Linked DNA regions of Azoarcus sp. CIB. The protein of the gene in region 2 interacts with the protein of the main gene of each other region in a pairwise test. Links are inferred from orthologs where the notes say so. Each region holds a gene or a part of one and is shown on either strand. Other genes may lie near its edges.

Region 1 (15,238 bases), 1.0 Mb from region 2 along the record:
AGCACCAGCGTGGCGGTGGCAAGCAGCGCGAGCATCAGGCCGCGGCGCGTCGATTGCCAGGCGAAAGCCGCAGCGATCAACGCGAAGGGCGCGATCGCGAGGAGCGCGCCCCAGGACGATTCATCGACGAGCGCACTCGTGTAGTGCGCAGCCACTGCCCAAGCAACCACGGCGACGGCAATCGCCAGTCCGCGCCCGACGCGGACGACTGCGGGCCTCATTTCGTGCGGTTGGCCGCGACGTACTCGGTGAGGCTGCGCAGGGAGCGGAAGATCTTGACGTTGTCCTCGTTGTCGGCACGCAACTGGAAGCCGTAACGCTTCGAGACGACGAGCGCGACCTCGAGGATGTCGATCGAGTCGAGGCCCAGGCCTTCGCCGAACAGCGAATCGTCGGCCGGGATGGACTCGGGTGCCGTGTCCAGGTTGAGGGCTTCGACGACGAGGCCCGCTACTTCGAGACGCAGCGCGTCGAGATCGGCGGAAGAGGGAGTGGCGGCTTGGGTCATGAATCGGCGAAAAATGCGTTGAAGTCGCGGCAACGCGCGTTTCGCAGGGCGATGCGCGCGCGGGTCGCGAGACTGCCGAAGTGTCGCCCGGGGGCGGCCGACCGCGGTAGCGTCTCGCGATTGCAAGATGTTTGTGAAAGCGCGCCAGTTTATCGGATTGAATCAATCCGTGCAGCCGCGAGCAGTCGCGTCGTGCGCGACCGACGTACTTGTCCGTTATCATGAAGCGCCGACGGCGCGACAGCGGACGTGGTTGCATGTGGTGACAAAACGGGTAATGGGACAGGTAACGGAACCCCAGCAACAGGATGGGCTCGCAAGGTGAACAAGGCTTTTACGAAGGAAGGCGACGGCCAGGACGACGATGACGACGTCCCCGTATCGGTACGCCTGCCTCCCGGGACCAAGAACTACATGACGCGGCGCGGCTACGACGCGCTGCGCGTCGAACTCGACCAGATCGTGCGCATCGAGCGGCCGAAGCTCGTCGAGACGGTCGCCTGGGCCGCATCGAACGGCGACCGCTCCGAGAACGGCGACTACATCTACGGCAAGAAGCGCCTGCGCGAGATCGACCGCCGCATCCGCTTCCTGATCAAACGCATCGAATCGGCCGAGGTCGTCGACCCCGAGCGCCAGCAGGGCATGGAACAGGTCTTCTTCGGCGCGACCGTGACCGTGCTCGACGTCGAGGACGCGGACGGCGAGGGCGAGGGCGAGCAGACCTGGCAGATCGTCGGCGTCGACGAGGCCGATGCCAGTTCCGGCCGCATTAGCTGGATCTCGCCACTCGCACGCGCCCTGATGAAGGCGCGCGAGGGCGACGTCGTGCGCTTCCAGAGCCCGGCGGGGCCGCGCGAGATCGAGGTCGTCGAAATCCGCTACCAATGATCGTTGCGGGCGGTGCTTGAAATTCCCGGAACGCGCCCCATCTGCAGGCGCGTTCCTGTGTAAATGGAGTTTCAATCGATGACCACCGCCGCCGGCGCCCAGACCCTCAATTTCCAGGCCGAGGTGAAGCAGCTGCTTCACCTGATGATCCACTCGCTGTACTCAAACCGCGAGATCTTCCTGCGCGAGCTGATTTCGAACGCGTCGGACGCCTGCGACAAGCTGCGCTTCGAGGCGCTCGACAAGGCAGAGCTGTTCGAAGGCGAGGGCGAGCTCGCGATCCGCATCTCGTTCGACAAGGACGCGAAGACCGTGACCGTCGCCGATAACGGCATCGGCATGAGCCGTGACGATGCGATCGCGCACCTCGGCACGATCGCCAAGTCCGGCACCAAGGAATTCTTCTCGCAGCTCACCGGCGACCAGAAAAAGGACGCGCACCTGATCGGCCAGTTCGGCGTCGGCTTCTACTCCGCGTTCATCGTCGCCGACAAGGTCACCGTCGTCACCCGCCGTGCGGGCCTGGCGGCGAGCGAAGGCGTGAAGTGGGAATGCTCGATGGTCGGCGACGCCGCCGGTGAATACTCCGTGGAACCCGTCGAGAAGACGGGACGCGGCACCGAGATCACGCTCCACCTGCGCGACGACCAGGAAGATCTGCTCGCCGGCTGGAAGCTGCGCAGCCTGATCCGCAAGTACTCCGACCACATCGTCCAGCCCATCCTGATGAAGAAGGAAGAATGGGACAAGGACAAGAACGAGCAGGTCACGACCGACGAGGACGAGACCGTCAACCAAGCCAACGCGCTGTGGACCCGTTCGAAGAGCGACATCACCGACGACGAGTACAAAGCCTTCTACAAGCACGTTGGCCACGACTTCGACGAGCCGCTCGCGTGGAGCCACGCCCGCGTCGAAGGCCGCCACGAATACACCCAACTCCTGTACGTCCCGGCGCACGCGCCGTTCGACATGTGGGACCGCAACGCGCGCCACGGCATCAAGCTGTACGTGAAGCGCGTGTTCATCATGGACGACGCCGAGAAGCTGATGCCGACCTACCTGCGCTTCGTGCGCGGCGTGGTCGATTCGAGCGACCTGCCGCTCAACGTCTCGCGCGAGATCCTGCAGGAAAGCAAGGACATCGATACGATCCGCGCCGGCTGCACGAAAAAGGTGCTGGGCCTGCTCGAAGACCTCGCGACCAGCGAAGACGCCGCCGAGAAGGAGAAGTACGCAACCTTCTGGAAGGAATTCGGCAAGGTGCTGAAGGAAGGCGTCGGCGAGGACCACGCCAACAAGGACAAGATCGCCGGCCTGCTGCGTTTCGCCTCGACGCATAACGACACGCCGGACGAGACCGTCTCGCTCGCCGACTACATCGGCCGCATGAAGGAAGGCCAGGACAAGATCTACTTCGTCACCGCGGAAACCTTCAACGCCGCCAAGAACAGCCCGCACCTCGAGATCTTCCGCAAGAAGGGTATCGAAGTGCTGCTGCTGTCGGATCGCGTCGACGAGTGGGTCATCGGCAACCTGACCGAGTTCGACGGCAAGCCGCTCGTCTCGGTCGCGAAGGGCGGTCTCGACCTCGGCAGTCTTGAAGACGAGGCCGAGAAGAAGGAAGCCGAAAAGGCAGCCGACGAGTACAAGGAACTGTTGGAGAAGATGGCGGCGAGCCTCGGCGAGCGCGTCAAGGAAGTGCGTGTCACGCACCGCCTCACCGATTCTCCCGCCTGCCTCGTCGCCGACGAGCACGACATGGGGATGAACCTCGCGCGCATCCTGAAGGCCGCCGGCCAACAGGCGCCGGTGTCAAAGCCGATCCTCGAGATCAACCCGAACCACCCGGCCGTGATGCGCCTCAAGTACGAAGAGAAGCAGTTCGACGACTGGGCCGTGGTGCTCTTCGACCAGGCGCTGCTCGCGGAAGGCGGCACGCTCGACGACCCTGCCACCTTCGTCAAGCGCATCAACCAGCTGATGATGGCGATGAGCGGCAACTGATTCGCCACTCCGGCATCACCGAAGCCGCCCGCATTGCGGGCGGTTTTTCGTTCACGCCACTTTCCTTTCGACTCGGACTGCGGAGACAGAACCTACCTCCGATCGAGTCCGATCGACCAACGGCCGCGAGTGCCGGTCGCGATCGTTGGTCCGTATAGTCCGGATTTGTTGGGAATGACCGGCGTTTCCGCTACGATATCCGGAAAAGACGGTATCCGGACTGGAGCCGTCCGCCAAAACATCTACACGAGTATTTTTTCCCGGGTTTCCCGGCGTTGGGCAAAGGGGGAGGCTTCAACCGTGAGCAAGTCGTCAGACCGCAAGCAGCAGGCACAGGTGTCGCCGCTCTCCGTGCTGCAACGATTCCGCGTGCTGATCCGCACGGCGCAGCGCCATTCCCAGTGGATCGAAAAGCAGAGTGGCGTGACCGGTGCGCAACTTTGGGCGATGCAGGAATTGCTCGAAGAGCCCGGCCTGCGTGTCGGCGAGCTCGCCAAACGGATGGCCCTGCATCAGTCGACCGCCTCGAACATGATCGACAAGCTCGAGACCAACGGCTTCGTCGCAAAAGCACGCAACAGCGCGGACCAGCGAGTCGTGCGACTGTCACTGACGGCAGCCGGGCGTGATTTGCTGGAGCGGGCGCCGTCGCCCGCCCGCGGAGTCCTGCCGGAGGCCCTGCGGCTGCTCGATGCCGCGTCCCAGACACGCCTCCAGGAAGAACTGGACGGTCTGCTGCAACAGATCAAGGACCTCGACGAAGGCTTCGGCATGCAGCCCTTGCCCTTCACCGAGTAAGTCGCGCATTCGCGGCGACGTCAATCGGGCGGTCAGGTCTTCTTCGAAAGCTGCCGCATCGCGCGTTCGAGCCCTTCCAGCGTCATCGGGTACATGCGCTGGGCCATGATGCCGTTGATGATCTCGATCGACTGCCGATAAGGCCACAGCCGCTCCGGTTCGGGATTGAGCCACGCCGCGGCTGGCCAGGCGTCGAGCAGGCGGCGCAGCCAGTCAGCGCCGGGTTCCTGGTTCATGTGTTCGATCGATCCGTGCTGGTGCAGTATCTCGTACGGGCTCATCGTCGCGTCGCCGACGAAGATCAGCTTGTAATCCGGGCCGTACTTATGGAGCAGGTCGTGGACCGGGATCCGCTCTGCGTGACGGCGATGACCGTCGCGCCACACCGACTCATACACGCAGTTGTGGAAATAGAAGTGTTCGAGGTGCTTAAACTCCGACCGGCAGGCGGAGAACAGCTCCTCGCACGCCTTCACGTGGTCGTCCATCGACCCGCCGACATCCAGGAACAGCAGCACCTTCACCGCATTGTGGCGCTCCGGCCGCATCATCAGGTCCAGCCAGCCGGCATTCCGGGCGGTCGCTGCAATCGTGCCGTCGAGATCCAGTTCCTCAGCAGCGCCCTCGCGTGCGAAGCGCCTCAGCCGCCGCAGCGCAACCTTGATGTTGCGCGTGCCGAGTTCCAGCGAATCGTCCAGGTTGCGGTACTCGCGCTTCTCCCAGACCTTGATCGCGGTGCGATTGCCCGCGGACTCGCCGCCGACCCGGATTCCCTCGGGGTGATAACCGCTGTTGCCGAACGGCGATTTGCCGCCAGTACCGATCCACTTCGAACCGCCCTGATGGCGGCCTTTCTGTTCATCGAGGCGCTTGCGGAACTCATCCATCAGCTTGTCCCAGCCGAGCTTCTCGAGCTGCGCCTTTTCCTCGGGCGACAGGTGCTTCTTCATCATCGCCCGCAGCCACTCTTCCGGCAGCTCCTGCTCCAGGCCCGGGATTTCCGTCACGCCCTTGAAATACGCGGCGAAAGCCTGGTCGAAACGGTCGTAACGCGACTCATCCTTGACCAGGCAAGTTCGGGCGTAGAAGTAGAAATCGTCGATCGCATGGCCGCACACGCCGTCGCGCAGACCTTCCAGCAGCGTGAGGAATTCCCGCGTCGACACGGGCAGCTTGTTCGCCTTGAGATGCAGGAAAAAGTCTATGAGCATGCGGCGCTCCGTGGCGATACGGCGTCGGAAAACCGCTCGAGCTTCGCAGCAGACCAGGCGCTCATCGGTTGTTGCGCGCCATGAATACGAGCCGCTCGAACAGATGGAGGTCCTGCTCGTTCTTCAGGAGCGCGCCGGCAAGGGGCGGGATGACCACGCGCTGGTCCTGTGCGCGCAAGGCTTCGGGAGGAATATCCTCTGCCACCAGCAGCTTCAGCCAGTCGATCAGCTCCGAGGTCGTCGGCTTCTTCTTCAGCCCCGGAACGTCGCGCAGCCCGAAGAACACCTCGAGTGCTTCGCGCAGGAGATCCTTCTTCAAGTCCGGGAAGTGCACGTCCACGATCCGCTGCATCGTGTCGCGGTCCGGGAAGCGGATGTAGTGGAAGAAGCAACGGCGCAGGAAGGCGTCGGGCAGCTCCTTCTCATTGTTCGACGTGATGAAGACGATGGGCCGGTGGCGCGCCTGGATCGTCTTGCGCGTCTCGTACACGTGAAATTCCATGCGGTCGAGTTCGCGCAGCAGGTCGTTGGGGAATTCGATGTCCGCCTTGTCGACCTCGTCGATCAGCACGACGCACGGAGTGTCGGACTCGAAAGCCTGCCACAGCACGCCCTTGACGATATAGTTGGCGATGTCCTTGACCCGGTCATCGCCCAGTTGCGAATCGCGCAGGCGCGAAACGGCATCGTATTCGTACAGGCCCTGCTGGGCCTTGGTGGTCGACTTGATGTGCCACTGCAGCAGCGGCAGGCCCAACGCTGCGGCCACCTCTTCAGCCAGCATGGTCTTGCCCGTGCCGGGCTCGCCCTTGATCAGGAGCGGCCGCTGCAGCTTGATAGCCGCGTTCACCGCGAGCATCAGGTCGGGGGTGGCAACGTAATCGCGTGATCCTTCGAAGCGCATGGGAGTTCCTCTCGTTGGCTAACCCCGATTATATGGGCTCCACCAACTCAGGACATCAGGAGTTCGGCGGTATCGGCCATTCGAGATGGAAGGTTGCGCCCTGTCCGGGACTGCTTTCGGCCCAGCACCGTCCCTGCATGCGCGCGGCGGCCTTGCGCACGATCGCCAGCCCGATACCCGTGCCGGGATACTCGTCGTCGCGGTGCAGCCGATGAAAGATGTCGAAGATGCGATCGTGGTGGTGCATGTCGAAACCGATGCCGTTGTCGCGCACGGAGATGTGGCACCGGTCCGCCTTGCTGGTGCAGGCGATGACGATGCGGGGATGGGCTACCCCCGCCGAAAATTTGAGCGCGTTGCCGAGCAGGTTGCGCAACGCATGTGTCAGGCCGCTGCGGTCTGCCAGGATCGAAGAGCAGGAAGGCGCAAGCTCCACCGTGGCGCCGTTGCGCCCGATTTCCTCGTTGAAGTCCGCGGTCAGCTGTGACGTCAGTTCCCGCACGTCGATTTCCTCGAAGATCGTCGGCGCGCGTTCGACACGCGAGTATTCGAGCAGATCGTCGATCAGGAGGCCCATGCGTTCGGTGCCCTCCAGGATCCTTTCCAGAGAGGATCGCCCGTCCTCGGAAAGCCGGGTGGCTTCGCTCGAGGCGAGCAGGCTGCCATAGCCGTTGATCGCGCGGAGCGGCGACTTGAGATCGTGCGCGACCGCGTATGTGAAACATTCCAGCTCACGGTTGGCCCCGCGCAGCGCGGCGTTGGTACGGGCCAGTTCGTCGCGCGATCTTTCCAGGTCGCGGTACAGCCCCAGGGTGCGCATCGCCGACCGCAGCTTCGCCTCGAGGATCTCGAACTCCACGGGCTTCACGAGGTAGTCGTCGCCGCCGGCGTGAAGCCCCTCGACGAGATTGGCGCAACCGCCGAGTGCGGTCATGTAGATCACGGGCACCCAGCGGCCGTCGCACATCGACTTGACCCGCCGCGTCGTTTCGAAACCGTCGATGCCCGGCAGCATGACGTCCATGAGCACGAGGTCCGAGGGCGCGGCAGCGAACAGGTCGAGCGCCATTTCGCCGGATTCGGCGACCCGGACCCGCTGCCCGAGGCTCTGCAGCAGCATCACCATGCGTTCGCCCTGGAGCGGATCATCCTCCACGAGCAGGATCGACAGTTCGGGTAGCGCTTCCATGTCCGGCAGGACTCCTCGGGAACGCGCCCGCGGCGCTGGAGGGGCGGGGCAGGGGCCAGTGGCGCCCGCGAGCGGGGCTGCGTCAGCGCAGTCTACACCGCATCAACCTGCGCGGCGAAGCACGCAGCTGACATAAGCCTGGCCGTCGGGCTGCCGGTTGTTTCTCTGCGCGTCGAACATCGTCTCGCCAAGGCACTCGAGGACGTCGTGCAGGGCAGCGTGGCGATCGCCGCGGCGCGCTTGGCAGGACTCGAACGCGGCGCGCAACCCGGGGGGCTGGTCGATAGAGAGCTGTTCCTCGATCGCGAGATGCAGCGAGAGATGCAGGAAGGGATTGAGCTGTCCTCCCTCGGGCGGAAACTCCTTGGCGACCGCTTCGGGATCCTCGAGCAGCGCGTGGTATTCCGGGTGTAGCAGCACGAGGTCGTTGGCGATGTGCTCGATCGGCGTCAGCACCTCCTTCGCGCGGTATTTCCGCCAGCTGTCGATGAAGAAGGTACGAACCTGATCGCGGGATGGATTGAACATTTAGTCTCGGTCGGTGGTGGGTTAGGCGGTCTTGTCGCGGTAATCGCACAAGTCGCGCACGAGGCATCCGCCGCATTTGGGCTTGCGCGCGGTGCATATGTAGCGGCCGTGCAGGATGAGCCAGTGGTGGGCGTCCCGCAGGTAGTCCTTGGGCACGCGTCGCATCAGCGCATGCTCGACGGCCAGGACATCCTTGCCGGGCGCCAGCCCGGTACGGTTCGCAAGGCGGAAGATGTGCGTATCGACAGCCATCACCGGCTCGCCGAACACCGTGTTCAACACCACGTTGGCAGTCTTCCGCCCGACGCCGGGCAGCGCCTCCAGCGCGACGCGGTCGCGCGGCACCTCACCGCCGTGGCGTTCGAGCAGCAGGTGCGACAGCGCGACGACGTTCCTTGCCTTGTTGCGATACAGGCCGATGGTGCGGACATGTGCGGCGACGCCTTCCTCGCCCAGGGTGATGATCGCCTCCGGTGTCGGCGCGGCCGCAAACAGCCCTCGCGTTGCAAGATTTACGCCCTTGTCGGTCGCTTGGGCGGACAGGACCACGGCCACCAGCAGCTGGAACGGCGATCCATATTCGAGTTCGGTTGTCGGCTGCGGATTTGCCTCCGCGAGACGACGAAAGAACTCGCGGATGGACTCCCGTTTCATGCCCGCCGCCAGAATCAGGCTGCGGACGCAGGCTGCTCGGTCGCCGATGCCACAGGCTCCTGCGCTGCTGGCTTCCTTTTCGCGGTGCGACTGCGGATCACGTTTGACAGCGCGATCAGGCAAGCGAGCGCGAAGAAGGCGCCAGGGGGGAGGATGCCGATCAGGAAGCCCGGATAATCGGGGCCGAACACGGAGATCGCCGAAAGCCCCGGGAAGAGCATCTCGATGCCGGAGAACAAGGTGCCGTTGCCCGCCAGTTCGCGCAGTCCGCCGAGCACGGAAAGGAGGCAGACGAGGCCCAGGCCCATCATGATGCCGTCCACGGTCGATGAAACCGGATCGTTCTTCGCCGCATAGGCCTCGACGCGCGCAAGGACGATGCAGTTCGTCACGATCAGCGGGATGAAGATGCCCAGCACCAGATAGAGATCGTGGAAATACGCATTGAAGGCGAGGTCGACAACCGTGGTCAGTGCCGCGATGATCAGGATGAAGACCGGGATGCGGATCTCGTAGGGAATGAAGTTCCGCAGCGACGCAACGGCGAGGTTCGACACCGCCATCACCATCACGGTGGCCAATCCCAGGCTCGCCGCATTCACGATGCTCGTGCTCACGGCGAGAATGGGGCACAGGCCGAGCAACTGCACGAGACCGGTATTCTGGCGCCACAGGCCGTTCCAGGCCGCTTCGCGAAAGCTTTGCAGGTTCATTGAGCGTTCTCCGTCAGAGTCTTCCGCCTGGCTGCGCGGCGAACAGCGCATCGCGTTGGCGGATTGCGTAGTCGACAGCCCGCGCGGTCGCGTTCGTCACTGCGCGAGCGCTGATCGTCGCGCCGCTGCGGTAGGTGAAGGTTCCGCCGTCGCGTTTGACCTTCCATTTGTCGGGCCCGAGGTCCGGGAACGACACGCCCGTAAACTGTCCGATCCACGGTTGCGACTTGTTGCGGTCCTTGTTCGGATCGATATAGTCGCCCAAGCCCGGAGTTTCCCGGTGTCCCGTGACACGGACACCGCTCACGCGCCCGTCGACGCCGACGGCGATCACCAACTGGATCCGTCCTGCGTAGCCGTCGGGCGCCACCACCTCCAACACTAGTGCGGCGGGCTGGCCGGCGAGGCGCGCGCGATAGGCGTGCCCGCTCTGTTCGAGGCCGAGCTCCGGGGTCGGGCCGAGCACGACGGAGTCGTCCAGGAGAGCATTGTCATAGGAGGAGGGCGGCAGCACCTCCCTGATCAGGCGCATCTTCCCTTCCAGCGCAGAGGCCTCGATCGCGGGACGGGTGAGCTCGAAAGTCGCCGCCATTAGTGCGGTGAACACCACGGTGAATAGCACCATGATGCCGGCGGTGCGCACGGAAGTTCGTGCAGCAGTGTAACGGGCGCTCATCGTGCCTTGTCTCCCTTGTGCCCGAATACCCGCGGTTGCGTATTCATGTCGATCAACGGCACGCAGATGTTCAGCAGAAGCACCGCGAAGGCGACGCCTTCGGGGAAGGAGCCGAAGACGCGGATGATATAGGCCAGCAATGCGACGCTGGCGGCAAAGATCAGCTTGCCGCGAGGCGTGGTCGCTCCCGACACCGGGTCGGTGACGATAAAGAACGCCCCCAGCATGGCGCCACCGCTCGCGAGGTGGAATAGCGGGGACGCGTAGTGCGCGGGATCGGCAAGCCAGAATACCGCCGAGATCGCCGCGAGTGCGCCGAGGAAGGCAGCGGGCATGTGCCACGTTATGATTCCCCGTGCAAGCAGATAAAGGCCGCCGAGCGCATACGCCGGTGCCAGCCATTCCCACCCACGTCCGCTCACGAGACCGAAGTTTCCGCCTTGGCTCATGATGGATTGAACCGTCGCCCCCGCAGTCCGGAGGCCGGTCTTGATCGTGTCGAGCGCGGTGGCGCTCGCAATCGCGTCGATTTCGCGAGCGCCGCCAAAAACCAGTCCCAACTGCGTCGCGAAGTCCAGCTGGCCGGCGCCGGGCCATTGCGACATCAGGGAGGGGAAGGCAACGATCATCGCGCAATACGCAACCATCGCGGGGTTGAACGGGTTTTGTCCAAGCCCGCCATAGAGATGCTTGACCACCACGATAGCGATCAGTACGCCGAGCACGGTCGCCCACCAGGGCAGGATGGGCGGGAAGCACAGCGCCAGCAGCCACGCGGTGACCACGGCCGACAGATCGGACAGCGCGGGGGCGAGGGGCCTGCCGCGCAGCTTGAGCACCAGCGCCTCACCGGCCAGAGCCGCGATCGTTGCGATTGCGAGGTTGACCAGCACCACCGCGGCGATTTGCGACGCATAGACGATGATCGCGGGAATCAGCGCGGTGAGGACCGCCAGCATCACCCCCTGGACGCTGGCCGGTTTGCGGATATACGGAGAATTGATCATGTCACGGCGCCTTGTCGGCGTCTTGCGGGTTGAGCTTCTCGCGGCGGTCGTCGATATCGGCGATCTCCGCCTGCACATCGGCGCTCAGGTCGTCGGTATTCCGGGGCGCTACCGCCGTCTGCTGTTGCTTGGCGCGCGCCAGCGCGGCGGCGATCAGGGCCTTCTTGGGGTCTTCGGCCGCGGCGGTAGTTGCAGGAGCCTCGCCCGATTCGGCGAGCTTGGCCCGAGTCTCAGCGGCCTTCGCCGCGAGTTTGGCGGCCTTTTCCTCCTTTTCCCGTTCCTGGCGGAAATTGCGGAACTCGAAACGCTCTCGTGCCTGGTCGGAAGCCCGCAGTTCGCGTTCGCGGGCCCAGATCTCGCCCTTGGCAAAGCGGTAGTAATCGACCAGCGGAATGCGCGAAGGGCACACAAATGCGCAGGAGCCGCACTCGATACAGTCGAAGAGGTGGTACTCCTGCGCCTTGCCGAAATTCTTCGCACGCGAAAACCAGTACAACTCGAACGGCTGCAACTCGGCCGGGCAAGCGCGCGCGCAGGCGCCGCAACGGATGCATGGCAGTTCGGGCGGCGGCGGCGGAAAGAGCGCAGGCGAGGCGGCGATGACGCAGTTCGTGCCCTTGATCACCGGAACGGAGAGGCTCTGCAGCTCGGTTCCCATCATCGGGCCACCCATGATGTAGCGATCAGTGTCTGCTTTCGGGCCGGCTAGTTCGAGCAGCTCCTCAACCTGGGTGCCGAGCAGCACTTCGTAGTTTCCCGGGCGCGTGACGTTGCCGGTCAGCGTGACAACGCGGGAAACGAGCGGCTCGCCGAAGCGGATTGCGCGGTGCACGGCCTGCGCGGTACCGACGTTGAAGCACTGGACGCCGAAATCCGTGCCGAGCTTGCCCTGCGGAATCTCGACGCCGGTCAGAACCCGGATGAGTTGCTTCTCACCGCCCGCCGGGTAGAGCGTGGGAACCGGCACCACTGCGATGCCGTCACCCAGGCCGCTCGCCGCAACCTGCATCGCGGCGATCGCCTCCGGTTTGTTGTCCTCGATGCCTAGCAGCACCTGCTTCGCGCCGATCAGCTCGCGCAGGATCATCGCTCCCGACAGCACCTCGGGCGCACGCTCGCGCATCAGGCGGTCGTCGCAGGTGATCCAGGGTTCGCATTCCGCACCGTTGATAACCAGCGTGTCGATTCCGCGTCCGCCCCCGAGCTTCACGTGGGTCGGAAAGCCCGCGCCGCCCATGCCGACGATGCCGCAGCCGCGCAGCCAGGCGAGCGCCTCCTCGCGCGACACCGTGCGCAAATCGAGCGGCGTATGGTCGATCCAGCGGTCCTCCCCGTCCGGCTCGATCACGACCGACAAAGTTTCGAGACCCGAGGCGTGCGCCATCGGGTATGGCGCGATTTCCACGACGGTTCCGGACGTGGAGGCGTGCACGCTCGTCCCGAGGCCGCCTTCGCCTTCGCCGATGTGCTCCCCCTTGAGCACCTTCTGCCCCGGCTCGACGAGGCAGCGCGCGGTCGAGCGGATGCTCTGGCGCAGTGGAATGACCAGCCGCGTCGGCATCGGCACCTTCTGGATCGGCGTGCCGGACGACTCGTTCTTGTGCGATTCGGGCTTGACCCCGCCTTTGAAGCCGAAAAGGCGGGTGATCATGCCGCAGACCTCAGTTCATGCACCGGATATTTCCATTTCCACGTTTCAACGGTCTCCGCGACAGGCACCATCGAGATGCAGTCGACAGGGCAGGGCGCCACGCACAGTTCGCACCCGGTGCACAGCGGCGCCACCACCGTGTGCATCTGCTTCGCCGCGCCGACGATCGCATCGACGGGGCAGGCCTGAATGCACAGGGTGCATCCGATGCACACCTGTTCGTCGATGCGCGCGACCGATTTCGGTTTCTCGGTGCCGTGCTCTTCCGAGAGCGACTTGAACTCACGGCCCAGCAGGTCGGCCAGTTTGCGTATGCCCTCTTCCCCGCCCGGCGGGCACTGGTTGATGTCGGCTTCCCCGTTCGAGATGGCTTGCGCGTACGGCTTGCAGCCCGGGTAACCGCACTGGCCGCACTGCGTCTGGGGAAGAATGGCGTCGATTTTCTCGACCAGCGGATCGCCTTCGACCTTGAAGCGGATCGACGCATAGCCCAGTGCTGCGCCGAGCACGATGGCGATGCCTGTCATGATGAGGAGGGCGGTCAACATGGAATGAGTGCCAGGTTCGAGGCGCTGGAGAACAGCCCGCTGCCGGGGAGCTCCGCTTGCGCCGGATCAGTTAGGGATGGGATTTCGGCCACAAGTCCTAGTGAAAACGGTCCAGTCCGGCGAATCCCATGAAGGCCAAGCTCATGAATCCCGCCGTGACCATGGCGATGGCCGTGCCACGGAACGGCACGGGAACGTCAGCGCCGTCGAGACGTTCGCGAATTCCCGCAAACAGTATCAGGGCCAGGGTAAAGCCGATCGACGAACCGAAGCCGAACAGAAGGGACTCCAGCAGATTATGCCGGAGGCCGACGTTCAGCAGCGGAATGCCCAGCACCGCGCAGTTAGTCGTGATCAGCGGAAGATAGATGCCGAGAACCTGGTGAAGGACCGGACTGGTCTTCTGGATGACCAGCTCGGTAAGTTGCACGATCGCTGCGATGACGACGATGAACGCAAGCGTGCGCATGAATGCGAGATCGAACGGTTCGAGCAGGTAGTGATCGATCAGGTAGCTCGTTCCGCACGCCAGGGTAAGCACGAACGTCGTCGCCGCGCCCATGCCTATCGCGGTCTCCAGCTTCTTGGATACGCCCATGAACGGGCACAGTCCGAGAATCCGGACGAAGACGACGTTGTTCACCAGAACAGCGCCGATGATGATGAAGATGTAGCTGGTCATGTTCGAGAACCGGTTGGTATCCGCGGGATTATGTCCCGCCGTTATTTCCCGCTCAACCCTGAACGGGTTATAGGCATATGCCTTTGGGGGCCATCACGCTGCGGCGTCAGCGGTCCGCGCCAAAATCGGCGGTTGCCCGCACACACTCCTGCACGAGCGCCGGTCCGCGATAAATCAGGCCACTGTACAGCTGCACCAATTGTGCCCCGGCTTCGAGCTTGGCCCGCGCGCCACGCCCGTCGAGCACGCCGCCGGCAGCGATGATCGGGAGTTCGCCGGCGAGCGCCTGCGCAAGCTGGGCGACGACCGTGGTCGAGGCTTCGAACACCGGCGCCCCCGACAGGCCGCCCTGCTGCTCGCCGTAACGCACGCCCTGGACCTTCTCGCGCGAGATCGTCGTGTTCGTCGCGATCACGCCGTCGATGCGATGGCGCCGCAACGCGTCGGCGATGTTGATCACCTGAGCCGGCTCCAGATCGGGGGCGATCTTGAGGGTCAACGGCACGTAACGGCCGTGTTTGTCCGCCAGTCGTGCCTGCCGCTCCTTGAGTCGGCCGAGCAGGTCGTCCAGTTCCGATTCGCCCTGCAACTGACGCAGGTTCTTGGTGTTCGGGGAGGAAATGTTGACCGTCACATAGCTTGCCAATGCATACACCTTGTCGAGGCAGGCCAGGTAGTCGTCAGCTGCATTCTCGATCGGCGTGTCGAAATTCTTGCCGATATTGATTCCCAGAATGCCCTTGAACTTGGCCGCTCCGACGTTCGCGACCAGCGCGTCGACGCCATGGTTGTTGAACCCCATGCGATTGATGATGCCGCGTACCTCGGGAAGGCGAAACAGCCGCGGGCGGGGATTGCCCGGCTGCGGGCGCGGGGTGACCGTGCCGATTTCGACGAAACCGAAGCCGAACCTTGCGAGACCGTCTATCGCCTCTCCGTTCTTGTCCAGTCCGGCGGCCAGGCCGATACGATTGGGAAATCGGAGGCCCATGACCTCGACCGGATCGGCAGTCGCCGGTTTGCCTGCGGGAAGAAAGCGGCCGGCGAGATTGAGGGTGGCAAGGGAAAATTCGTGGGCGGTTTCCGCGTCGAGCGAGAACAGGATGGGGCGGGCGATATCGTATAGCATCCGCGAATTCTACCGTTTCGCGCGGGACCTCGCCCCCCGGATTTCCGAAGAAGGCGGCTGCCTGCGGCCGGCATGCATCCCGGTCGCTATTCCGAATCCGAATCCGTCAGCGGATCGAGGGGACGCCATTCACCCCGGATGC
Region 2 (15,583 bases):
GGCGGGCGCGGGCGGCTTCCTTGTCGAAGGTTTCTTCCAGTCCGCGGCGGTTGAGTACGCCGGTGAGCTGGTCGTGGCGCATCAGGCGGCTGGCTTCGTCGAGTTGGCGCTGCAGCTCGTTCATCCGTTCTTCGGCGTCGCGGGCGCGCTCGCGTGTGGCCACCAGGTCGTCGCGCGAGCGGCGGGCGGCGTCGCGCATCGTGAGCGTTTCGCGCATCACTTCGCCGAGGACTCCGCTGATCTCGGTGATGTCGCGTGCGGTGGAGATGCGGTCGGCACAGTTGCCGATGCGATCGTGGTAGGCGCCGGTGGTTTCGGCGAAGCTGGCGAGGTGGTCGACGAAGCCGGCGAGCAGTTCCTTGAGCGAGCGCTGGGCTTCGGAGTGGTTGTGCTTGAGCTGGCTCTGCTTGTAGATGATCTCGCGCAGGCGGCGTTCGGCGTCGTCGATGAGGCGCACGTTCGCCGGTTTGCCGAGGACGTCGCGCAGGACCTCGATCTGGCCGCTGAGCCAGCTGTCGTCGACGACGATCTGGTCGATGTTGTCGAGCAGCAGGCGCAGCAGGTTGAGCAGTCCGGCGTTGATCTCTGCCCGGTCGCCGGCGACCATTTCGAGCCGGTAGGCGAACTTGCGCATGCGCGCGGCGATGTTGCGCAGATCGTCCGAGTTGCCGGCGGCCTTGACCGATCCGGCGAGCCTGTCGGCTTCCTGCGCGAGTTCGGGCTGTTCGGTGAGCAGCGGTGGGAGCACCGTTTCGAGCGCGAGCTGCAGCAGTTCCTGGCGTGCAGCCAGCAGTTCGCCGGCTTCTCCAGATGCGATCTGGCGCATTTCGGGTGCCACACCGGCAGGGGGCGTGGGTGCGCCGGCGGACGGTGCGTTCGCTGGCGCGTTTGCTGCGTCGGACGGTTCGCGGGGGGCCGGCGCTTCGGGGTCGCCCGGCGCTTGCGTCCACGAGCGGACGAGGGCGTGCAGACGCGCGTGCAGCGTTGCGGGATCGTTGGCCGCGAGGACGCGCTCGAGCGATTCGCGCTTGCGCGCCGTGGTCCAGCCGAGCTGGCGTGCTTCCCACTGCTTGAGCAGGTTGGCGATGAGTTCGTTCCAGGCGGGCGGCTGCTCGGTCTTCAGGCTGGCAAGGTAGTCGGTCAGCGCCTGCCGGCTGGTGTCCTGGTTGCTATCCGCCAGAGCCTGGTCCAGCTGGCGGGCGATCCGCACGCGTTCGGCGGTGTCGCGTGGCAATTGCCGCGCGAGGGCGCGCACGAACTTGTCGGGGAAAGCGCCGTCGGCGTCGGGCGTTCCCGCGACCTCGTAGTAGAGGGCGCGAAAGTTGTCCGGTGTCGGCGAGATGCGCCGCGCCGCGAACAGACGCAGGACTTCGCGGGCAATTTCCGATGGCTGAGTTGGGGCGGGCATCGACAGCAGCTTTCACGCGGGCAAGTTGAGCGCCGATTATAGGGAGATCGGCGCAATACCGGACATGCGGGCAGGGATTTGCGCGTGAAATTTCTGCCGGCCGATGCATGACCGTGCCGGAGGGCTTCGACAGGCCAGGCCCGGAATTCAGCGCTCGTCGGCGGCGCTGCGAGCCTGCATTCGCATGAACCACACCGCGAAGATCGTTGCCGCCGCGAGGGTCGTCGCCTCGACGACGTGGCCGGTGCCGAGCATCAGGCCGGAGGCGCCGCCGCAGCCCATCAGCAGTCGATTGATCCACTGTTCCATATTGGTCTCCGTCGGGAAAAGAGCCCTCTCCGGGGCCGTGTTGATCGAGTGCTGTAAGTATATACAGTATTCGAATCTGGCTGCAAGTGATCGGTGCGGCGTTCGCGCGCCGGACGCGGGCGGCGCGCGAACAATGAAAAAGGGGCGCCGAAGCGCCCCTTTTGATCTTGGTCCTGCCGTGCTTACTTCTTGCGAGGCGGCGGCACGTCGGTGCAGCTGCCGTGTGCGACCTCCGCCGCCATGCCGACGGTTTCGCCCAGCGTCGGGTGCGGGTGGATGGTCTTGCCGATATCCACCGCGTCCGCGCCCATCTCGATGGCGAGGCACACTTCGCCGATCATGTCGCCGGCCGAGGGGCCGACGATCGCGCCGCCGATCACGCGGTGCGTTTCGGCGTCGAAGATCAGTTTGGTGAAGCCGTAGTCGGCGCCGTTGGCGATCGCGCGGCCGGAAGCGGCCCACGGGAACTTGGCGGTCTCGATCTTGCGGCCTTCCTTCTTCGCCTGTTCCTCGGTGTAGCCGACCCATGCCACTTCCGGATGGGTGTAGGCGACGCCCGGGATCACTGTGGCGTCGAAGGCGGACTTTTCGCCGGCGGCGACTTCGGCCGCGACGTGGGCTTCATGCACCGCCTTGTGGGCGAGCATCGGGTTGCCGACGACGTCGCCGATCGCGAAGATGTTGGGCACGTTGGTGCGCATCTGCGCGTCGACCGGGATGAAGCCGCGATCCGTGACGACGACGCCAGCCTTCTCGGCACCGATCTTCTTGCCGTTGGGGCTGCGGCCGGCGGCCTGCAGGATCATGTCGTAACGCTGCGGTCCGGCCGGGGCCTTCTCGCCTTCGAAGGTGACCCACAGGCCGTCGTCCTTCGCCTCGACGGCGACGGTCTTGGTCTTGAGCATGATGCTGTCGAAGCGGTGGGCGTTCTGCTTCTCCCACACCTTGACGGCGTCGCGGTCCGGGCCCTGCATCAGGGCGTCGAGCATTTCGACGACATCGACACGGGTGCCGAGCGTCGAATACACCGTCGCCATCTCGAGGCCGATGATGCCGCCGCCGATGACGAGCATCTTCGCCGGCACCTGGCGCAGCTCCAGCGCACCGGTGGAGTCGACGATGCGCGGGTCGCGCGGGATGAAGGGCAGGTGCACCGCGGCCGAACCGGCGGCGATGATGCACTGCTTGAACTTGATGACCTTCTTCTCGCCGGTCTTGTCCTGTGCGTCGCCGGTCGTGACTTCGACTTCGACGTGGTTCGGGTCGAGGAAGCTGCCGTAGCCGCGCACGATGTCGACCTTGCGGACCTTGGCCATGCCGGCAAGACCGCCGGTGAGCTTGCCGACGACCTTGTCCTTGTGGGCGCGTAGCGCGTCGATATCGACGGTGGGCTTGGCGAAGGTAATGCCGGCGGCGGACATGTGCTCGGCCTCGTCCATCACCGCTGCGACGTGCAGCAGGGCCTTGGACGGGATGCAGCCGACGTTCAGGCACACGCCGCCGAGGGTCGCGTAGCGCTCGACGATGACGGTCTTCATGCCGAGGTCGGCCGAGCGGAACGCGGCGGAGTAGCCGCCGGGGCCTGCGCCGAGCACGAGCATGTCGCACTCGATGTCGGCACCGCCGGCGTGGCTCGCCGCGGCCGGGGCTGCGACGGTTTTTGCCCCTCCCCCTTCAAGGGGGAGGCTGGGAGGGGGATGGGTTTTGCCGGCAGCTTCGCCAGACCCATCCCCACCCTGTCCCTCCCCTTGAAGGGGAGGGGACCCTGCTCCGGCCGCTTCGACCTTGATCAGCACGGCGCCTTCACCGACCTTGTCGCCAACCTTCACCAGCACTTCGGTGACGACACCCGCGGCCGACGACGGCACGTCCATCGTCGCCTTGTCGGACTCGAGCGTGCAGATCGCGTCGTCGACCTTGATGGTGTCGCCGGCCTTCACGAACAGCTCGATCACCGGGACGGACTCGAAATCGCCGATGTCCGGAACCTTGACTTCAACTTGGCTCATGGTGCGGCCTCCTTACAGCATGACCCGACGGAAGTCGGCCAGCAGTTGAGCGAGATAGACGTTGAAGCGGGTCGCCAGCGCGCCGTCGATGACGCGGTGGTCGGCCGTCAGCGACATCGGCAGCGTCAGGCGCGGCACGAAAGCTTTGCCGTCCCACACCGGTTTCATGACCGACTTGTTGACGCCGAGGATCGCGACTTCGGGCGCATTGACGATCGGCGCGAAGTAGGTGCCGCCGATGCCGCCCAAGCTGGAGATTGTGAAGCACGCACCCGACATGTCGGCCGGGCCGAGCTTGCCGTCGCGCGCCTTCTTCGCCAGTTCGCCGGATTCCGCGGCGATCTCGAACACGCTCTTCTTGTCGGCGTTCTTGATGACCGGCACGACGAGCCCGTTCGGGGTGTCGGCCGCGAAGGCGATGTTGAAGTACTTCTTGTAGACCAAGTTGTCGCCGTCGAGCGAGGTGTTGAACTCGGGGAATTCCTGCAGCGCGCGCACCGAGGCCTTGATGATGAAGGCGAGCATCGTGAGCTTCTTGCCCGACTTCTCGTTTTCCTTGTTCATCAGGACCCGGAAGGCTTCGAGGTCGGTGATGTCGGCGTCTTCGTGGTAGGTCACCGCCGGGATCATTGCCCAGTTGCGGGCGAGGTTCTGGCCGGAGATCTTCTTGATGCGCGACAGCGGCTTCGATTCGACTTCGCCGAACTTGGCGAAATCGACCTTCGGCCAGGGCAGCAGATCCAGCCCGCCACCCAGGCTGCCGACCGCGGCAGCGGCCACGGCCTTGCCCGGGACGACGCCGGTCTGCATCGCGCCCTTGACGAAGGCGGTGACGTCTTCCTTCAGGATGCGGCCCTTCGGCCCGGTCGCCTTGACCTGGGCGAGATCGACACCCAGCTCGCGGGAGTAGGCGCGCACCGAGGGGCTGGCGTGCACTCTGCCGCCGAGGGTGACGGCGGACGGCGCGGCCGGTACTGCGACGGCGGGCGCCGACAGCGCGGACTGGCCGAATGCAGCGGTCGATGCGGCCGGGACTGCGCCCGACGGGGTTGAGGCGGGGGCCGGAGCGGCGGCAGCGGGCGCGGCGCCGGCGCCTTCGATGACGATCAGGACGGCGCCCATCGACACCTTGTCGCCGAGCTTGACCTTCACTTCCTTGACCACGCCGGCGGCCGACGAGGGCACGTCCATCGTCGCCTTGTCGGATTCGAGCGTCGCGATGGCGTCATCGACCTTGATGGTGTCGCCGACCTTCACGAACAGCTCGATCACCGGCACGTCGGAGAAATCGCCGATGTCCGGCACCGTGACCTCGATCGGGCCGGCGGCTGCGGCTGCCGCTGGAGCCGCAACCGGTGCGGAGACGGGCGCTGCGGCAGCAGGGGTCGGTGCAGGCGCAGCAGCGGGGGCGGCAACGGCCCCGGCTCCCGCGGTTTCGACGCGGATCAGCACGCTGCCTTCGGCAACCTTGTCGCCGAGGCTCACCAGCACTTCCTTGACGACGCCGGCGGCCGACGAGGGCACGTCCATCGTCGCCTTGTCGGACTCCAGCGTCGCGATCGCGTCTTCGACCTTGATGGTGTCGCCGACCTTGACGAACAACTCGATGACCGGCACTTCGTCGAAATCGCCGATGTCCGGGACTTTCACTTCAATGATTTGGCTCATGTTCTTTGTCTCCCTCGCGCGCTCAGACGCTCATCGGGTTCGGCTTGCTGGGATCGAGGTTGTACTTCAGCAGTGCGGCGGCAACCTTGTCGCGCGGGATCAGGCCGTCGTCGGCGAGTGCCTTCAGCGCGGCAACCGTGACCCAGCGACGATCCACCTCGAAGAAGTGACGCAGCTTCTCGCGCGTGTCGGAGCGGCCGAAACCGTCGGTGCCCAGCGTCGAGTACGTGCGCTTGACGAAGGGACGGATCTGCTCGGAGAACATGCGGATGTAGTCGGTCGCGGCGATCACCGGGCCGGTGGTGTCCTTCAGGCACTTCTCGACGTGCGACAGGCGCGGCGTTTCCATCGGGTGCAGCATGTTCCAGCGCTCGGCGTCCTGGCCGTCGCGGGCCAGTTCGTTGAAGCTCGGGCAGCCCCAGATGTCGGACTCGACGCCCCAGTCGTTCTTCAGCAGGTCGGCCGCGGCGATGACTTCGCGGAAGATCGTGCCGGAACCGAGCAGTTGCACGCGCAGCTTGCCTTCATTGCCCTTCTTGAACGCGTACATGCCCTTGATGATGTCGGCTTCGGCGCCGGCAGGCATCTCGGGATGTTCGTAGTTCTCGTTCATCACCGTGATGTAGTAATAAACGTCTTCCTGTTCGGCGAACATGCGGCGCATGCCGTCCTGCACGACGACGGCGACTTCGTACTGGAAGGTCGGGTCGTAGCTGATGCAGTTCGGGATCATGTTGGCCATCACGAGGCTGTGGCCGTCCTCGTGCTGCAGGCCTTCGCCGTTCAGCGTGGTGCGGCCGGCGGTACCGCCGATCATGAAGCCGCGGGTGCGCTGGTCCGCAGCCGCCCAGCACAGGTCCATCGTGCGCTGCAGGCCGAACATCGAATAGAAGATGTAGAAGGGGACCATCTGCACGCCATGCACCGAATACGCGGTGCCCGCGGCGATCCAGTCGGCCATCGCGCCAGCTTCGTTGATGCCTTCCTGCAGCACCTGGCCGGTTTTCGATTCCTTGTAGAACATCAGCTGGTCATGGTCTTCCGGCACGTAGTTCTGGCCCTGCTGGTTCCAGATGCCGTACTGGCGGAACATGCCTTCCATGCCGAAGGTGCGCGACTCGTCGGGCACGATCGGGACGATGTTCTTGCCGATCTGCTTGTCCTTGAGCAGGGTGTTCATGATGCGCACGATCGCCATCGTCGTCGACAGCTCGCGGCCCTCGCCGGAAGCCTTCAGCAGCGCGGCGTAGGTGTCGAGCGCCGGCACCGGCAGCGGCTCGGCCTTGCGGCGGCGCTGCGGCAGGAAGCCGCCCAGCGCCACGCGGCGCTCCATCATGTACTTGTATTCGGGCGAGTCCTCGGCGAACTTCAGGTAGGGCAGTTCGACGAGCTTGTCGTCCGGCACCGGCAGGCCGAAGCGGTCGCGGAAACGGCGGATGGCTTCCTCGTCCAGCTTCTTCTGCTGGTGCGAGATGTTCATCGCCTCGCCGGCCTGGCCCATGCCGAAGCCCTTGACGGTCTTGGCGAGGATCAGCGTCGGCTGGCCCTTGTGCTCGACCGCCGCCTGGTAGGCGGAGAAGATCTTGAACAGGTCGTGGCCGCCGCGGTTCAGTGCCCACACCTCATCGTCGGTCCAATCGGCGACCATCGCCTTCAGTTCCGGCGTATTGAAGAAGTGCTCGCGCACGTAGGCGCCGTCCTTGGCCTTGAAGGTCTGGTACTCGCCGTCGACGCATTCCATCATGCGCTTCTTCAGCAGGCCCTTGGTGTCGCGGGCGAGCAGCGAGTCCCAGTGGGTGCCCCACACGAGCTTGATGACGTTCCAGCCGGCGCCGCGGAACTCGGCTTCCAGTTCCTGGATGATCTTGCCGTTGCCGCGCACCGGGCCGTCCAGGCGCTGCAGATTGCAGTTGATGACGAAGACCAGGTTGTCGAGCTTCTCGCGCCCGGCCATGCCGATCGCGCCCAGCGATTCGACTTCGTCGGTCTCGCCGTCGCCGAGGAAGGCCCACACCTTGCGGTCCTGCGCCTTGGCCATGTCGCGCGAATCCATGTACTTCATGAAGCGTGCGGCGTAGATCGCGCACAGGGGGCCGAGGCCCATCGACACCGTCGGGAACTGCCAGAAGTCCGGCATCAGCCACGGGTGCGGGTAGGACGAGATGCCCTTGCCGTCGACTTCCTGGCGGAAGCTGTCCATCTGGTCTTCGTTCAGGCGGCCGAGCATGTAGGCGCGCGCATAGACGCCGGGGACCGAGTGGCCCTGGAAGAAGATCAGGTCGCCGCCGTGTTCGGCGCTCGGGGCGCGCCAGAAGTGCGAGAAACCCACGTCGTAGAGCGCTGCCGCGGACGCGAAGGAGGCGATGTGGCCGCCGACGTTGGTGTGCTTGTTCGCGCGCACGACCATCGCCATCGCGTTCCAGCGGATGTAGGAGTGCAGCTTGATCTCCATGTCCGGGTTGCCGGGGTACTTTGGCTGTTGGCTCGCGGGGATGGTGTTGATGTACTGGGTCGTCGCGGAGTAGGGGATGTCGATGCCTTCCTCGCGGCCGGCTTCGATCAGCTTCTCGACCAGGAAGTGCGCGCGTTCGGCGCCTTCATTGGCGACGACGGCCTGGAGGGCGTCCAGCCATTCCTGGGTCTCCACGGTGTCCGGGTCCGTCTGCAGCGTTACGTTGGGTGTCGCGGCCATGCTCTGTCTCCTTGTGTTGAGCTTCGCGGTTTGGCGAATCCGCCCTGGCTCGGTGATTCGGGTCGAATCCGTAAGGCGCCGGTCGAGGTCGTCGAGCAGCATTTTTCGCATTCTAAAACGAGATTTCAGGATGTGCAATAACTCCCGGTGCTCATTTCGGGCATGGCAACGGGCACGCCAAAAACGCGCGAAAAGCCGCGCAGCGAACGGCATCGGGTGCGTTCGCGGTGGGCGTGAACGGGACGGGTGCGGCGGGGAAAAGACGGTTCGCCCGGGTGGAGGCGGGAAAAAAATCGGCCGGGAGAAAGGGAGGGAGAGGAAGATCTCCCGGCCGATTCGGAAAGCGGAATGCGGAGGGGCTAGCGGCCCGATGCTCTGCGACGATCTTCATCGTAGGCAAACACCACGCGACCGTCACGCACCTCGCCCATGAAAATATCATGGACGCTGGTGATCGTCTCGTGGCGGTCCTTCGAAAAGGGGGTGCGATACGTCATGACCACGCCCTCGATCTTCTCGTTCAGGTTTTCCAGCGCCTCGCGGACGCGGTCGCCATCGGTGGTGCCGGCTTGGCGGATCGCTGCGGCGAGCAGAAGGAGCGAATCATACCCCTGTGCAGCGGCGGGGGGGACCGGGATGCGCCCGCTGCCGGTCGATGCGCGCCACGCCTCGAGGAAGGCCTTGCGCCGCGGGCTCGTCGGTTCCGGGATGAATGTCTGCGGCATGCGCGCGCCTTCGGCGTTGGGCCCGGCGTTGTCGATGAAGTTCGACATCGCCAGCGTCCAGCTTCCGATCAGCGGCACGCGCCAGTTGATGCGTGCCATGCCGTTGGCGATCTGCGCGAGCTCCGGCCCGATGCCGTAGGTCAGGATCGCCTCGGCGCCGGCGTCGCGTGCGCGGCGCAGCTGCATGGTCATGTCGGTCTGCTGGAGATTGAAGCGCTCGACCGTGACCGGCTTCAGGTTGCGCTCGGCGAGCGTGCGTTCGAGGTCCTCGCGTCCGAGTTGGCCGTAGTTGGTTGCGTCATGGAAGATCGCGACGCGCTTCAGGCCGCGCCGGTCGATCGCCTCGGTGACGATCATCGCCGCCTGTATCGTATCGTTGGCGGAGACGCGGAAGATGAAGTTGTCGGGATGCTGCGGGGGCAGGAATTGCTGCGTGACGACCGAGCCCGTTGCCACCGAGGTGATCACCGGGATGCGCGCTTCCTGGTAGAAGCGCTGGGTCGCGAGCGCGACGCCGGTGTTGGCGATGCCCAGCCCGGCGGCGATGCGCTGCTTGTTGATGAGCTCCTGCACGACCTGCGCGCCGCGTTCGTTGCGTGCCTCGTCGTCGCGCTCGACCAGTTCGATCGGCCGTCCAAGCACGCCGCCCTTCGCATTCAGTTCGGCGGCAGCGATGCGGATGCCTTCGCGCATGGAGATGCCCATCGGGCTGGAGCCGCCTGTGAACGGCCCGGATACCCCGATACGTAATGGATCGGCCGCCAGTGCGGGTGGGGCGAGGAGATACAGCAGTGCAAGGATCAGGCGCAGCACGCGGAACTCTCACGTCAGGTCGGCAAGGCCTCCAATGTACGTTCGGCGTCGATCCGGCTGAATAGGCGAAAACCCGAAGCGTCCTGCGGCGCGCGGGTTTAGGGGAAAACCCGACTGACGCCGGCGGGCCGCCGCCATGACAATTGCGGCGGACCGGGCTGCGTGCGCAGGTGCGCGTGTTGGCCGTCTGTCGTCCGATCCTGCCGCCTGCTCCGCATTCCGATGTCCGACTCTGCCGAATCCGGCCGCCTTGCGCGGACCCGTCTGTACTGGACCGCCCCTTATGTGGCGGTGGGCATCTTCGCGCTCACGATGCTGGGCCTGGTGTGGCTGCTGCAGTTGCGCGACGCCGAAACGCAGCGCAACGCGGTCGCCCGCGACGTGCAGTGGGCGGAACAGACGATGCGCCTGCACATGCAGGGCACCGAGGAATTCCTGACCCAGCTCGCGCGCGATCTGGCTGTCTCGACGCTGGATCTGAACGGTTTTCAGGTCCGCGCCAATCAGCACATCGCCAACAACGGCGAACTGGTGAACGTCGCATGGGTCGGCCCGGAGGAGCTCGTGCGCTGGACGGCGCCCTTCGATACCACGGACTGGCTGGCGGGCGACGCCTTGTCCCGCGTGCAGGCGGCCACGTTCTACCGGGCCCGCGACTCGGGGCACGCGAGCTACGGCGAGGCCTATCAGACGCCGGGCAAGCGCATCATGCTGGAAGTGTTCGTGCCGGTGCGGCACGGGCGCGAATTCCTCGGCGCGATCGTCGGCGTGTATTCGATCGAGCGGGTGCTGCAGTACCTCGTGCCAAGCTGGTTCGGCGAGAAGTACCACCTCGCGCTGATCGGTGCCCAGGGCGAAACGCTGGCGGTGAACTCCAGTGTCGTGGATCTCGACCGCAGCATCTCGTATTCGATCCCGCTCGACCCGCCGGGCACCGGGCTGGTGCTGCGCGCGACGGCTTTCCGCACCGCAAGCCAGCTGCCGCAGGCGCTGCCGACGGCGATGATCATAGGGCTGTCGGTGATTGTGCTGTGGACGCTGTGGCTGCTGCGCACCCACGTGCAGCAGCGCGTACGCGTCGAGAAGGAGCGCGACCGGCTTTTCAACCTGTCGCTCGACCTGCTGTGCATCGTCGGCCTCGACGGCGTGTTCCGGCGTGCGAACCCGGCGTTCGAGCGCATCCTCGGCTACCTTCCGGACGAGCTGCCGGGGCGGCCGCTGCTCGATATCGTGCACGCCGACGACGTGCCCTTTGCGATCGAGCAATTGCGCCGCCTGGCGGACGGGCAGCCGGTCAGCTTCGAGATCCGCTGCCGTTGCGCCGACGGCAGCTTCCGCTGGCTCGACTGGAGCATCAACCCGGTGCGCGAGGAAAAGCTGGTATATGCCGTCGCGCACGACATCACCGGCCGCAAGGCGGGCGAGGAGGCGCTGCGGGCGGAGTCGGCCTTCCGCAAGGCGATGGAAGAGTCGGTAATGACCGGCATGCGCGCGATCGACCTCACGGGCCGGATCATCTATGTGAACTCCGCCTTCTGCCGCATGGTCGGCTTCGAGCAGGAGGAGCTCCTCGGTGCGATGCGGCCCTTCCCGTACTGGGCGCCGGAGGAACTCGAGCTGTGCAGTCACAACCTCGACCTGACCCTGCAGGGACGCGCGCCTCCGAGCGGTTTCGAGATGCACATCCGGCGCAAGAACGGCGAGCGCCTCGACGCGCGCTTCTACCTCTCGCCGCTGATCGACGCGAACGGCGTGCAGACCGGCTGGATGGCCTCGGTCACCGACATCACCGAACCGAAGCGCATCCGCGCCGCGCTCGAGGCCGCGCACGAGCGCTTCGAGGCGGTGCTGGACGGTCTCGAGGCTGCGGTGTTCGTCGCCGATGCGCGCACCGACGAGATCCTGTTCGCCAACCGTGCGTTCAAGAGCATCCACGGCTTCGACGCCGTGGGCCGGACCGTGCGCGGCGTCGCCGTGCCGCAGCCGGAACGTGGCGACTACCCGGTCGATCCGCGTGGCCTGACGCCCACCGACCTGCCGCGCGAGCTCTTCGACGGCGAACTGCAGCATCCGCTCTCCGGGCGCTGGTACCACGTGCGCGAGCACGCGACGCGCTGGGTGGATGGGCGCGTCGTGCGCATGGGCATCGCCACCGACATCACCGAGCGCAAGCAGACCGCGGAGGTCTCGCGCCAGCAGGCCGAGCGCCTGCAGCGCACCTCGCGCCTGATCACGATGGGCGAGATGGCGTCCACGCTCGCGCACGAGCTCAACCAACCGCTGTCGGCCATCGCCAATTACTGCATGGGCTGCGTGACGCGCATCCAGGGCGGCAGCGCGCGCGAGGAAGACCTGCTGGCGGCGATGCAGAAGGCGAGCTTCCAGGCCGAACGCGCGGGCAAGATCATCCGCCGCATCCGCGAATTCGTGAAGAAGAGCGAGCCGCGCCGCAGCGCCGTGCAGATTTCCGACGTGCTCGACGACGCGATCGGCTTTGCCGAGATCGACGCCCGGCGCATGAGTTCGCGCATCGTGTCGGAGGTCGTACCCGACCTGCCGCCGGTGTTCGCGGACCGCATCATGATCGAGCAGGTCGTCCTGAACCTGATCAAGAACGGCATCGATGCGATGGCGGACCTGTCGCCCGAGCAGCGCGTGCTGACGGTGCGCGCGCGCGCGCTGGGGCCGAGGGCGGTCGAAGTGGCCGTGATCGACCGCGGCCACGGCATCGGCGACGAGGAGCGTGGCCACCTGTTCACGCCCTTCTACACGACCAAGACGGAAGGTATGGGAATGGGCCTCAACATCTGCCGCTCCATCATCGAGTTTCATGACGGGCGACTGATCGTGGACTCCAATCCCGAAGGGGGTACCATCTTCTCATTCACCTTGCCCACCGAGATCGCCAGTGACCGCACCGTCCGCCGTACCTGAACAATGCATCTACGTCGTCGATGACGACGAAGCCCTGCGCGACTCGCTCGTGTGGCTGCTCGAATCCAGCGGGCATCACGTCCGGGCATGGGAATCCGCCGAAAGCTTCCTGCGCGACTTCCAGCCGGCGATGACGGGTTGCCTCGTGCTCGACGTGCGCATGCCCGGCATGAGCGGGCTGGAACTCTTCGAGGAGCTCAAGCGCCGCCACTTCACGCTGCCGGTGATTTTCATCACCGGTCATGGCGACGTGCCGATGGCAGTATCGGCGGTGAAAAAGGGGGCCGTCGATTTCATCGAGAAGCCGTTCAGCGAGCGCGACATGCTGAACCTGATCTCCGAATGCCTCGCCGCCGAGCAGCAGAGCCGGGACAAGCGGCAGCTCGAGGCGGAGACCGCACGGCGCCTGACGCACCTGACGCAGCGCGAGCGGGAGGTGCTGGATCTCATCATCGCGGGCAAGCTCAACAAGCAGATTGCCGACGTGCTCGGCATCAGCATCAAAACGGTGGAAGTCCACCGCGCGCGCGTGATGGAAAAGATGGAGGCCAACTCGCTGGCCGAACTCGTGCAGAACGTGCTGACGGCGCCCGGAGGTGGCGGCCGCTGACGGATGTGCCGCCTGTTGCGGCAGGGGGAATCATGGGTGTCGGAAAGTGTCTGGTCGCAGTCCTCATCTTCGGGTGCATGGCCCCGGCCATCGCCGCCCCCGACCGGCCCGTGGAGCAGTTGGTCCACGAACGCTGCCGCAAGTGCCACGGTGCGAACGGCCTGAGCGGCGAGGACGAGTTTCCCAAGCTTGCCGGACAGGACGTCGAATACCTCACCCGGCAGATGGCCAACTTCAAGACGGGCGTGCGTACCAGCAAGCGCATGAAGCAGCGCGTGGAAGACCTCTCCGGCGGCGAAATGCGCGCGCTGGCCGAATATTTCAGCGCAAAACCGATGGTGCCGGAGCGGGGCGCCGATCCGGTGAAGGTCGACATCGGCCGCCACATCTACTATTCCGGCATCCCGGCAAAAGGCGTCACGGCCTGCACGACCTGCCACGGTCCCCAGGGCCGCGGGGCGATGTACTTGCCGCGCCTTGCCGGACAGCACGCCCAATATCTCGCCTCGCAGTTGCGTGCCTTCCGCGAACATTCGCGCACCTCGCCCAACATGGTCATGCACACGGTCGTGGAAAACATCGCCGACTCCGAGATCGAGGCCGTCGCAAGGTTCCTCAGCGTAATGGAGTGAATGCCCCGGTCGGCGTCCTGTCGACCGTTTCCTGTCAGGTCTGCTCGGGCTCAAGTTCGGGTGCGTACACCCGTTAATGGTCATTATTAAATTAATATTTGCAGCCATTAATTTTGTTGGGGGGTATGTGGTGCCGAATCTGTATGGACTGAGTGTGGGATTCCGCTTGCGCCTCATCGTCATCGTGGCGTTCGTTCTGTTCGCGGCGGTGATGGGCCAGGCCGTAGTCTCGTTCCGGGGGGCGATGGAGGGCGAGCGCAAGGGAAGCGTCCAGCACACGGTCGAGTCCGTGCACGGGACGCTCGAGTACTTTCACAAGCGCGAAGCCGCGGGTGAAATGAGCCGCGAGGACGCGCAGGCCGCAGCGAAGGCCACGATCAAGGGGCTGCGCCACGGCGAGGGCGAATACTTCTTCATCACCGACATGCACCCGCGCACCCTGATGCATCCGATCAAGCCGGAGCTCGACGGGCGGGACATGACCGAAACCGCCGACCCCAAGGGCAAGCGCCTGTTCGTCGAGTTTGTCAAAGTCGTGCGCCAGGACGGCGCGGGTTTCGTCGACTATCTCTGGCCCAAGCCGGGCGAGAGCGAGCCGCAGCCGAAGATTTCCTACGTCAAGGCGTTCGCCCCCTGGGGCTGGATCCTCGGGACCGGCGTCTACGTGAACGACATGGACCGGGTCTTCTGGCGTCAGACGATGCAGACCCTGATTTTCGCCGGCATTGCCGTACTACTGCTGATCCTGGTGTCGTGGCGCATCGGTCGCGGCATCCTGCGTCAGCTCGGTGGCGAGCCGTCGGACCTGCAGCGCGTCGCCGTGCGGATCGCAGAGCGGGACCTGACTTCGCACGTCAAGGTGAAGGAGGGCGATTCGCGCAGCATCACCTACGCGATGGACCAGATGCAGTCGCGGCTGGCCGAGGTCATCCGGCGTGTGCGCGACAATGCTCACGACGTCACCGACGCCGTGCGTCAGGCCGCCGATGCCGGGCAGGCGATCCACGACTCGGCGCTGCACCAGACCGAAGTCGCCGGCAGCACCGCCGCCGCTATCGAGCAGATGGCCGTGAGCATCGCCCATGTGTCCGAGAACACCGACGAGGCGCGCGGCAATTCGCAGCGCACCGCGGAGGTCGCGCAACGCGGCGAGGACCTCGCCCGTGACGCCTCGGAGGGCATTGCCCAGATCTCGGAGACGGTCAGCGGCGCGGCCAAGCAGATCCAGGTGCTGCGTGACCGCTCGGGCGAGATCGGCGAGATCGCCAACGTGATCCGCGAAATCTCCGACCAGACCAACCTGCTCGCGCTCAATGCCGCGATCGAGGCCGCCCGCGCGGGCGAGCAGGGCCGCGGCTTCGCCGTCGTCGCCGATGAAGTGCGCAAGCTGGCGGAGCGCACCGGGGCAGCCACGGCGCAGATCTCGCAGGTGATCCAGTCCGTGAAGGCCGAGACCGAAAGCGCGGTGGCGAGCATCGAGCAGATCGTGCCCAAGGTCGACTCCGGCGCACGCCGCTCCCAGCAGGCGGCCGATGCGCTGCGCGAAATCCGCGAGGGCGCGCGCGACACGCTGGGTCGCCTCGAAGACGTCGTCTCGTCGATGAAGGAACTCACCGCAGCCAGCAACAGCGTCGCCACCAACATGCAGGAAGTCGCGCAGATGGCCGAGCGCAGCAGCAGCGAAATCCGCAGCAGCACCGAATCGACCGAGAAGCTCAGGCACAGCGCCGAGGCGCTCGAATCCCTCACCGCAGGCTTTCGCGTGGACTGAATCCCTTTCAGT

Evidence for each region.
Region 1: the proteins of aceE (region 2) and nth interact in binary tests that used the Escherichia coli proteins (3 or more experiments, as listed by UniProt). The link is inferred for Azoarcus sp. CIB from one-to-one orthologs.

Annotation. Positions count from the first base shown.
Region 1 is NZ_CP011072.1:2,104,200-2,119,437, reverse strand. The notes cover bases 6,875-9,746. They hold nth (endonuclease III), read right to left. Parts: upstream 8,691-9,746; coding sequence 8,058-8,690; downstream 6,875-8,057. Other genes in these bases: AzCIB_RS09330 (RnfABCDGE type electron transport complex subunit G), read right to left, coding at 9,417-9,746; AzCIB_RS09335 (electron transport complex subunit E), read right to left, coding at 8,705-9,403; AzCIB_RS09345 (DUF1841 family protein), read right to left, coding at 7,611-8,036; AzCIB_RS09350 (sensor histidine kinase), read right to left, coding at 6,875-7,508. Also shown: AzCIB_RS09385 (COG4648 family protein), read right to left, coding at 1-221; AzCIB_RS09380 (phosphopantetheine-binding protein), read right to left, coding at 218-508; transcription elongation factor GreB, read left to right, coding at 830-1,399; molecular chaperone HtpG, read left to right, coding at 1,478-3,406; AzCIB_RS09365 (MarR family winged helix-turn-helix transcriptional regulator), read left to right, coding at 3,707-4,204; AzCIB_RS09360 (vWA domain-containing protein), read right to left, coding at 4,237-5,415; AzCIB_RS09355 (AAA family ATPase), read right to left, coding at 5,477-6,319; more of AzCIB_RS09350, read right to left, coding at 6,375-6,874; more of AzCIB_RS09330, read right to left, coding at 9,747-10,079; AzCIB_RS09325 (RnfABCDGE type electron transport complex subunit D), read right to left, coding at 10,076-11,086; electron transport complex subunit RsxC, read right to left, coding at 11,088-12,737; electron transport complex subunit RsxB, read right to left, coding at 12,734-13,285; electron transport complex subunit RsxA, read right to left, coding at 13,383-13,967; AzCIB_RS09305 (quinone-dependent dihydroorotate dehydrogenase), read right to left, coding at 14,074-15,096; AzCIB_RS09300 (arginyltransferase), read right to left, coding at 15,183-15,238. UniProt on the Escherichia coli protein: DNA repair enzyme that has both DNA N-glycosylase activity and AP-lyase activity. The DNA N-glycosylase activity releases various damaged pyrimidines from DNA by cleaving the N-glycosidic bond, leaving an AP (apurinic/apyrimidinic) site.
Region 2 is NZ_CP011072.1:1,094,192-1,109,774, forward strand. The notes cover bases 5,217-8,433. They hold aceE (pyruvate dehydrogenase (acetyl-transferring), homodimeric type), read right to left. Parts: upstream 8,087-8,433; coding sequence 5,417-8,086; downstream 5,217-5,416. Other genes in these bases: aceF (dihydrolipoyllysine-residue acetyltransferase), read right to left, coding at 5,217-5,394. Outside these bases: AzCIB_RS04900 (GGDEF domain-containing protein), read right to left, coding at 1-1,408; AzCIB_RS24045 (hypothetical protein), read right to left, coding at 1,556-1,717; lpdA (dihydrolipoyl dehydrogenase), read right to left, coding at 1,900-3,726; more of aceF, read right to left, coding at 3,739-5,216; AzCIB_RS04920 (ABC transporter substrate-binding protein), read right to left, coding at 8,446-9,624; AzCIB_RS04925 (PAS domain-containing sensor histidine kinase), read left to right, coding at 9,847-12,558; AzCIB_RS04930 (response regulator transcription factor), read left to right, coding at 12,533-13,168; AzCIB_RS04935 (c-type cytochrome), read left to right, coding at 13,201-13,800; AzCIB_RS04940 (methyl-accepting chemotaxis protein), read left to right, coding at 13,955-15,571. UniProt on the Escherichia coli protein: Component of the pyruvate dehydrogenase (PDH) complex, that catalyzes the overall conversion of pyruvate to acetyl-CoA and CO(2).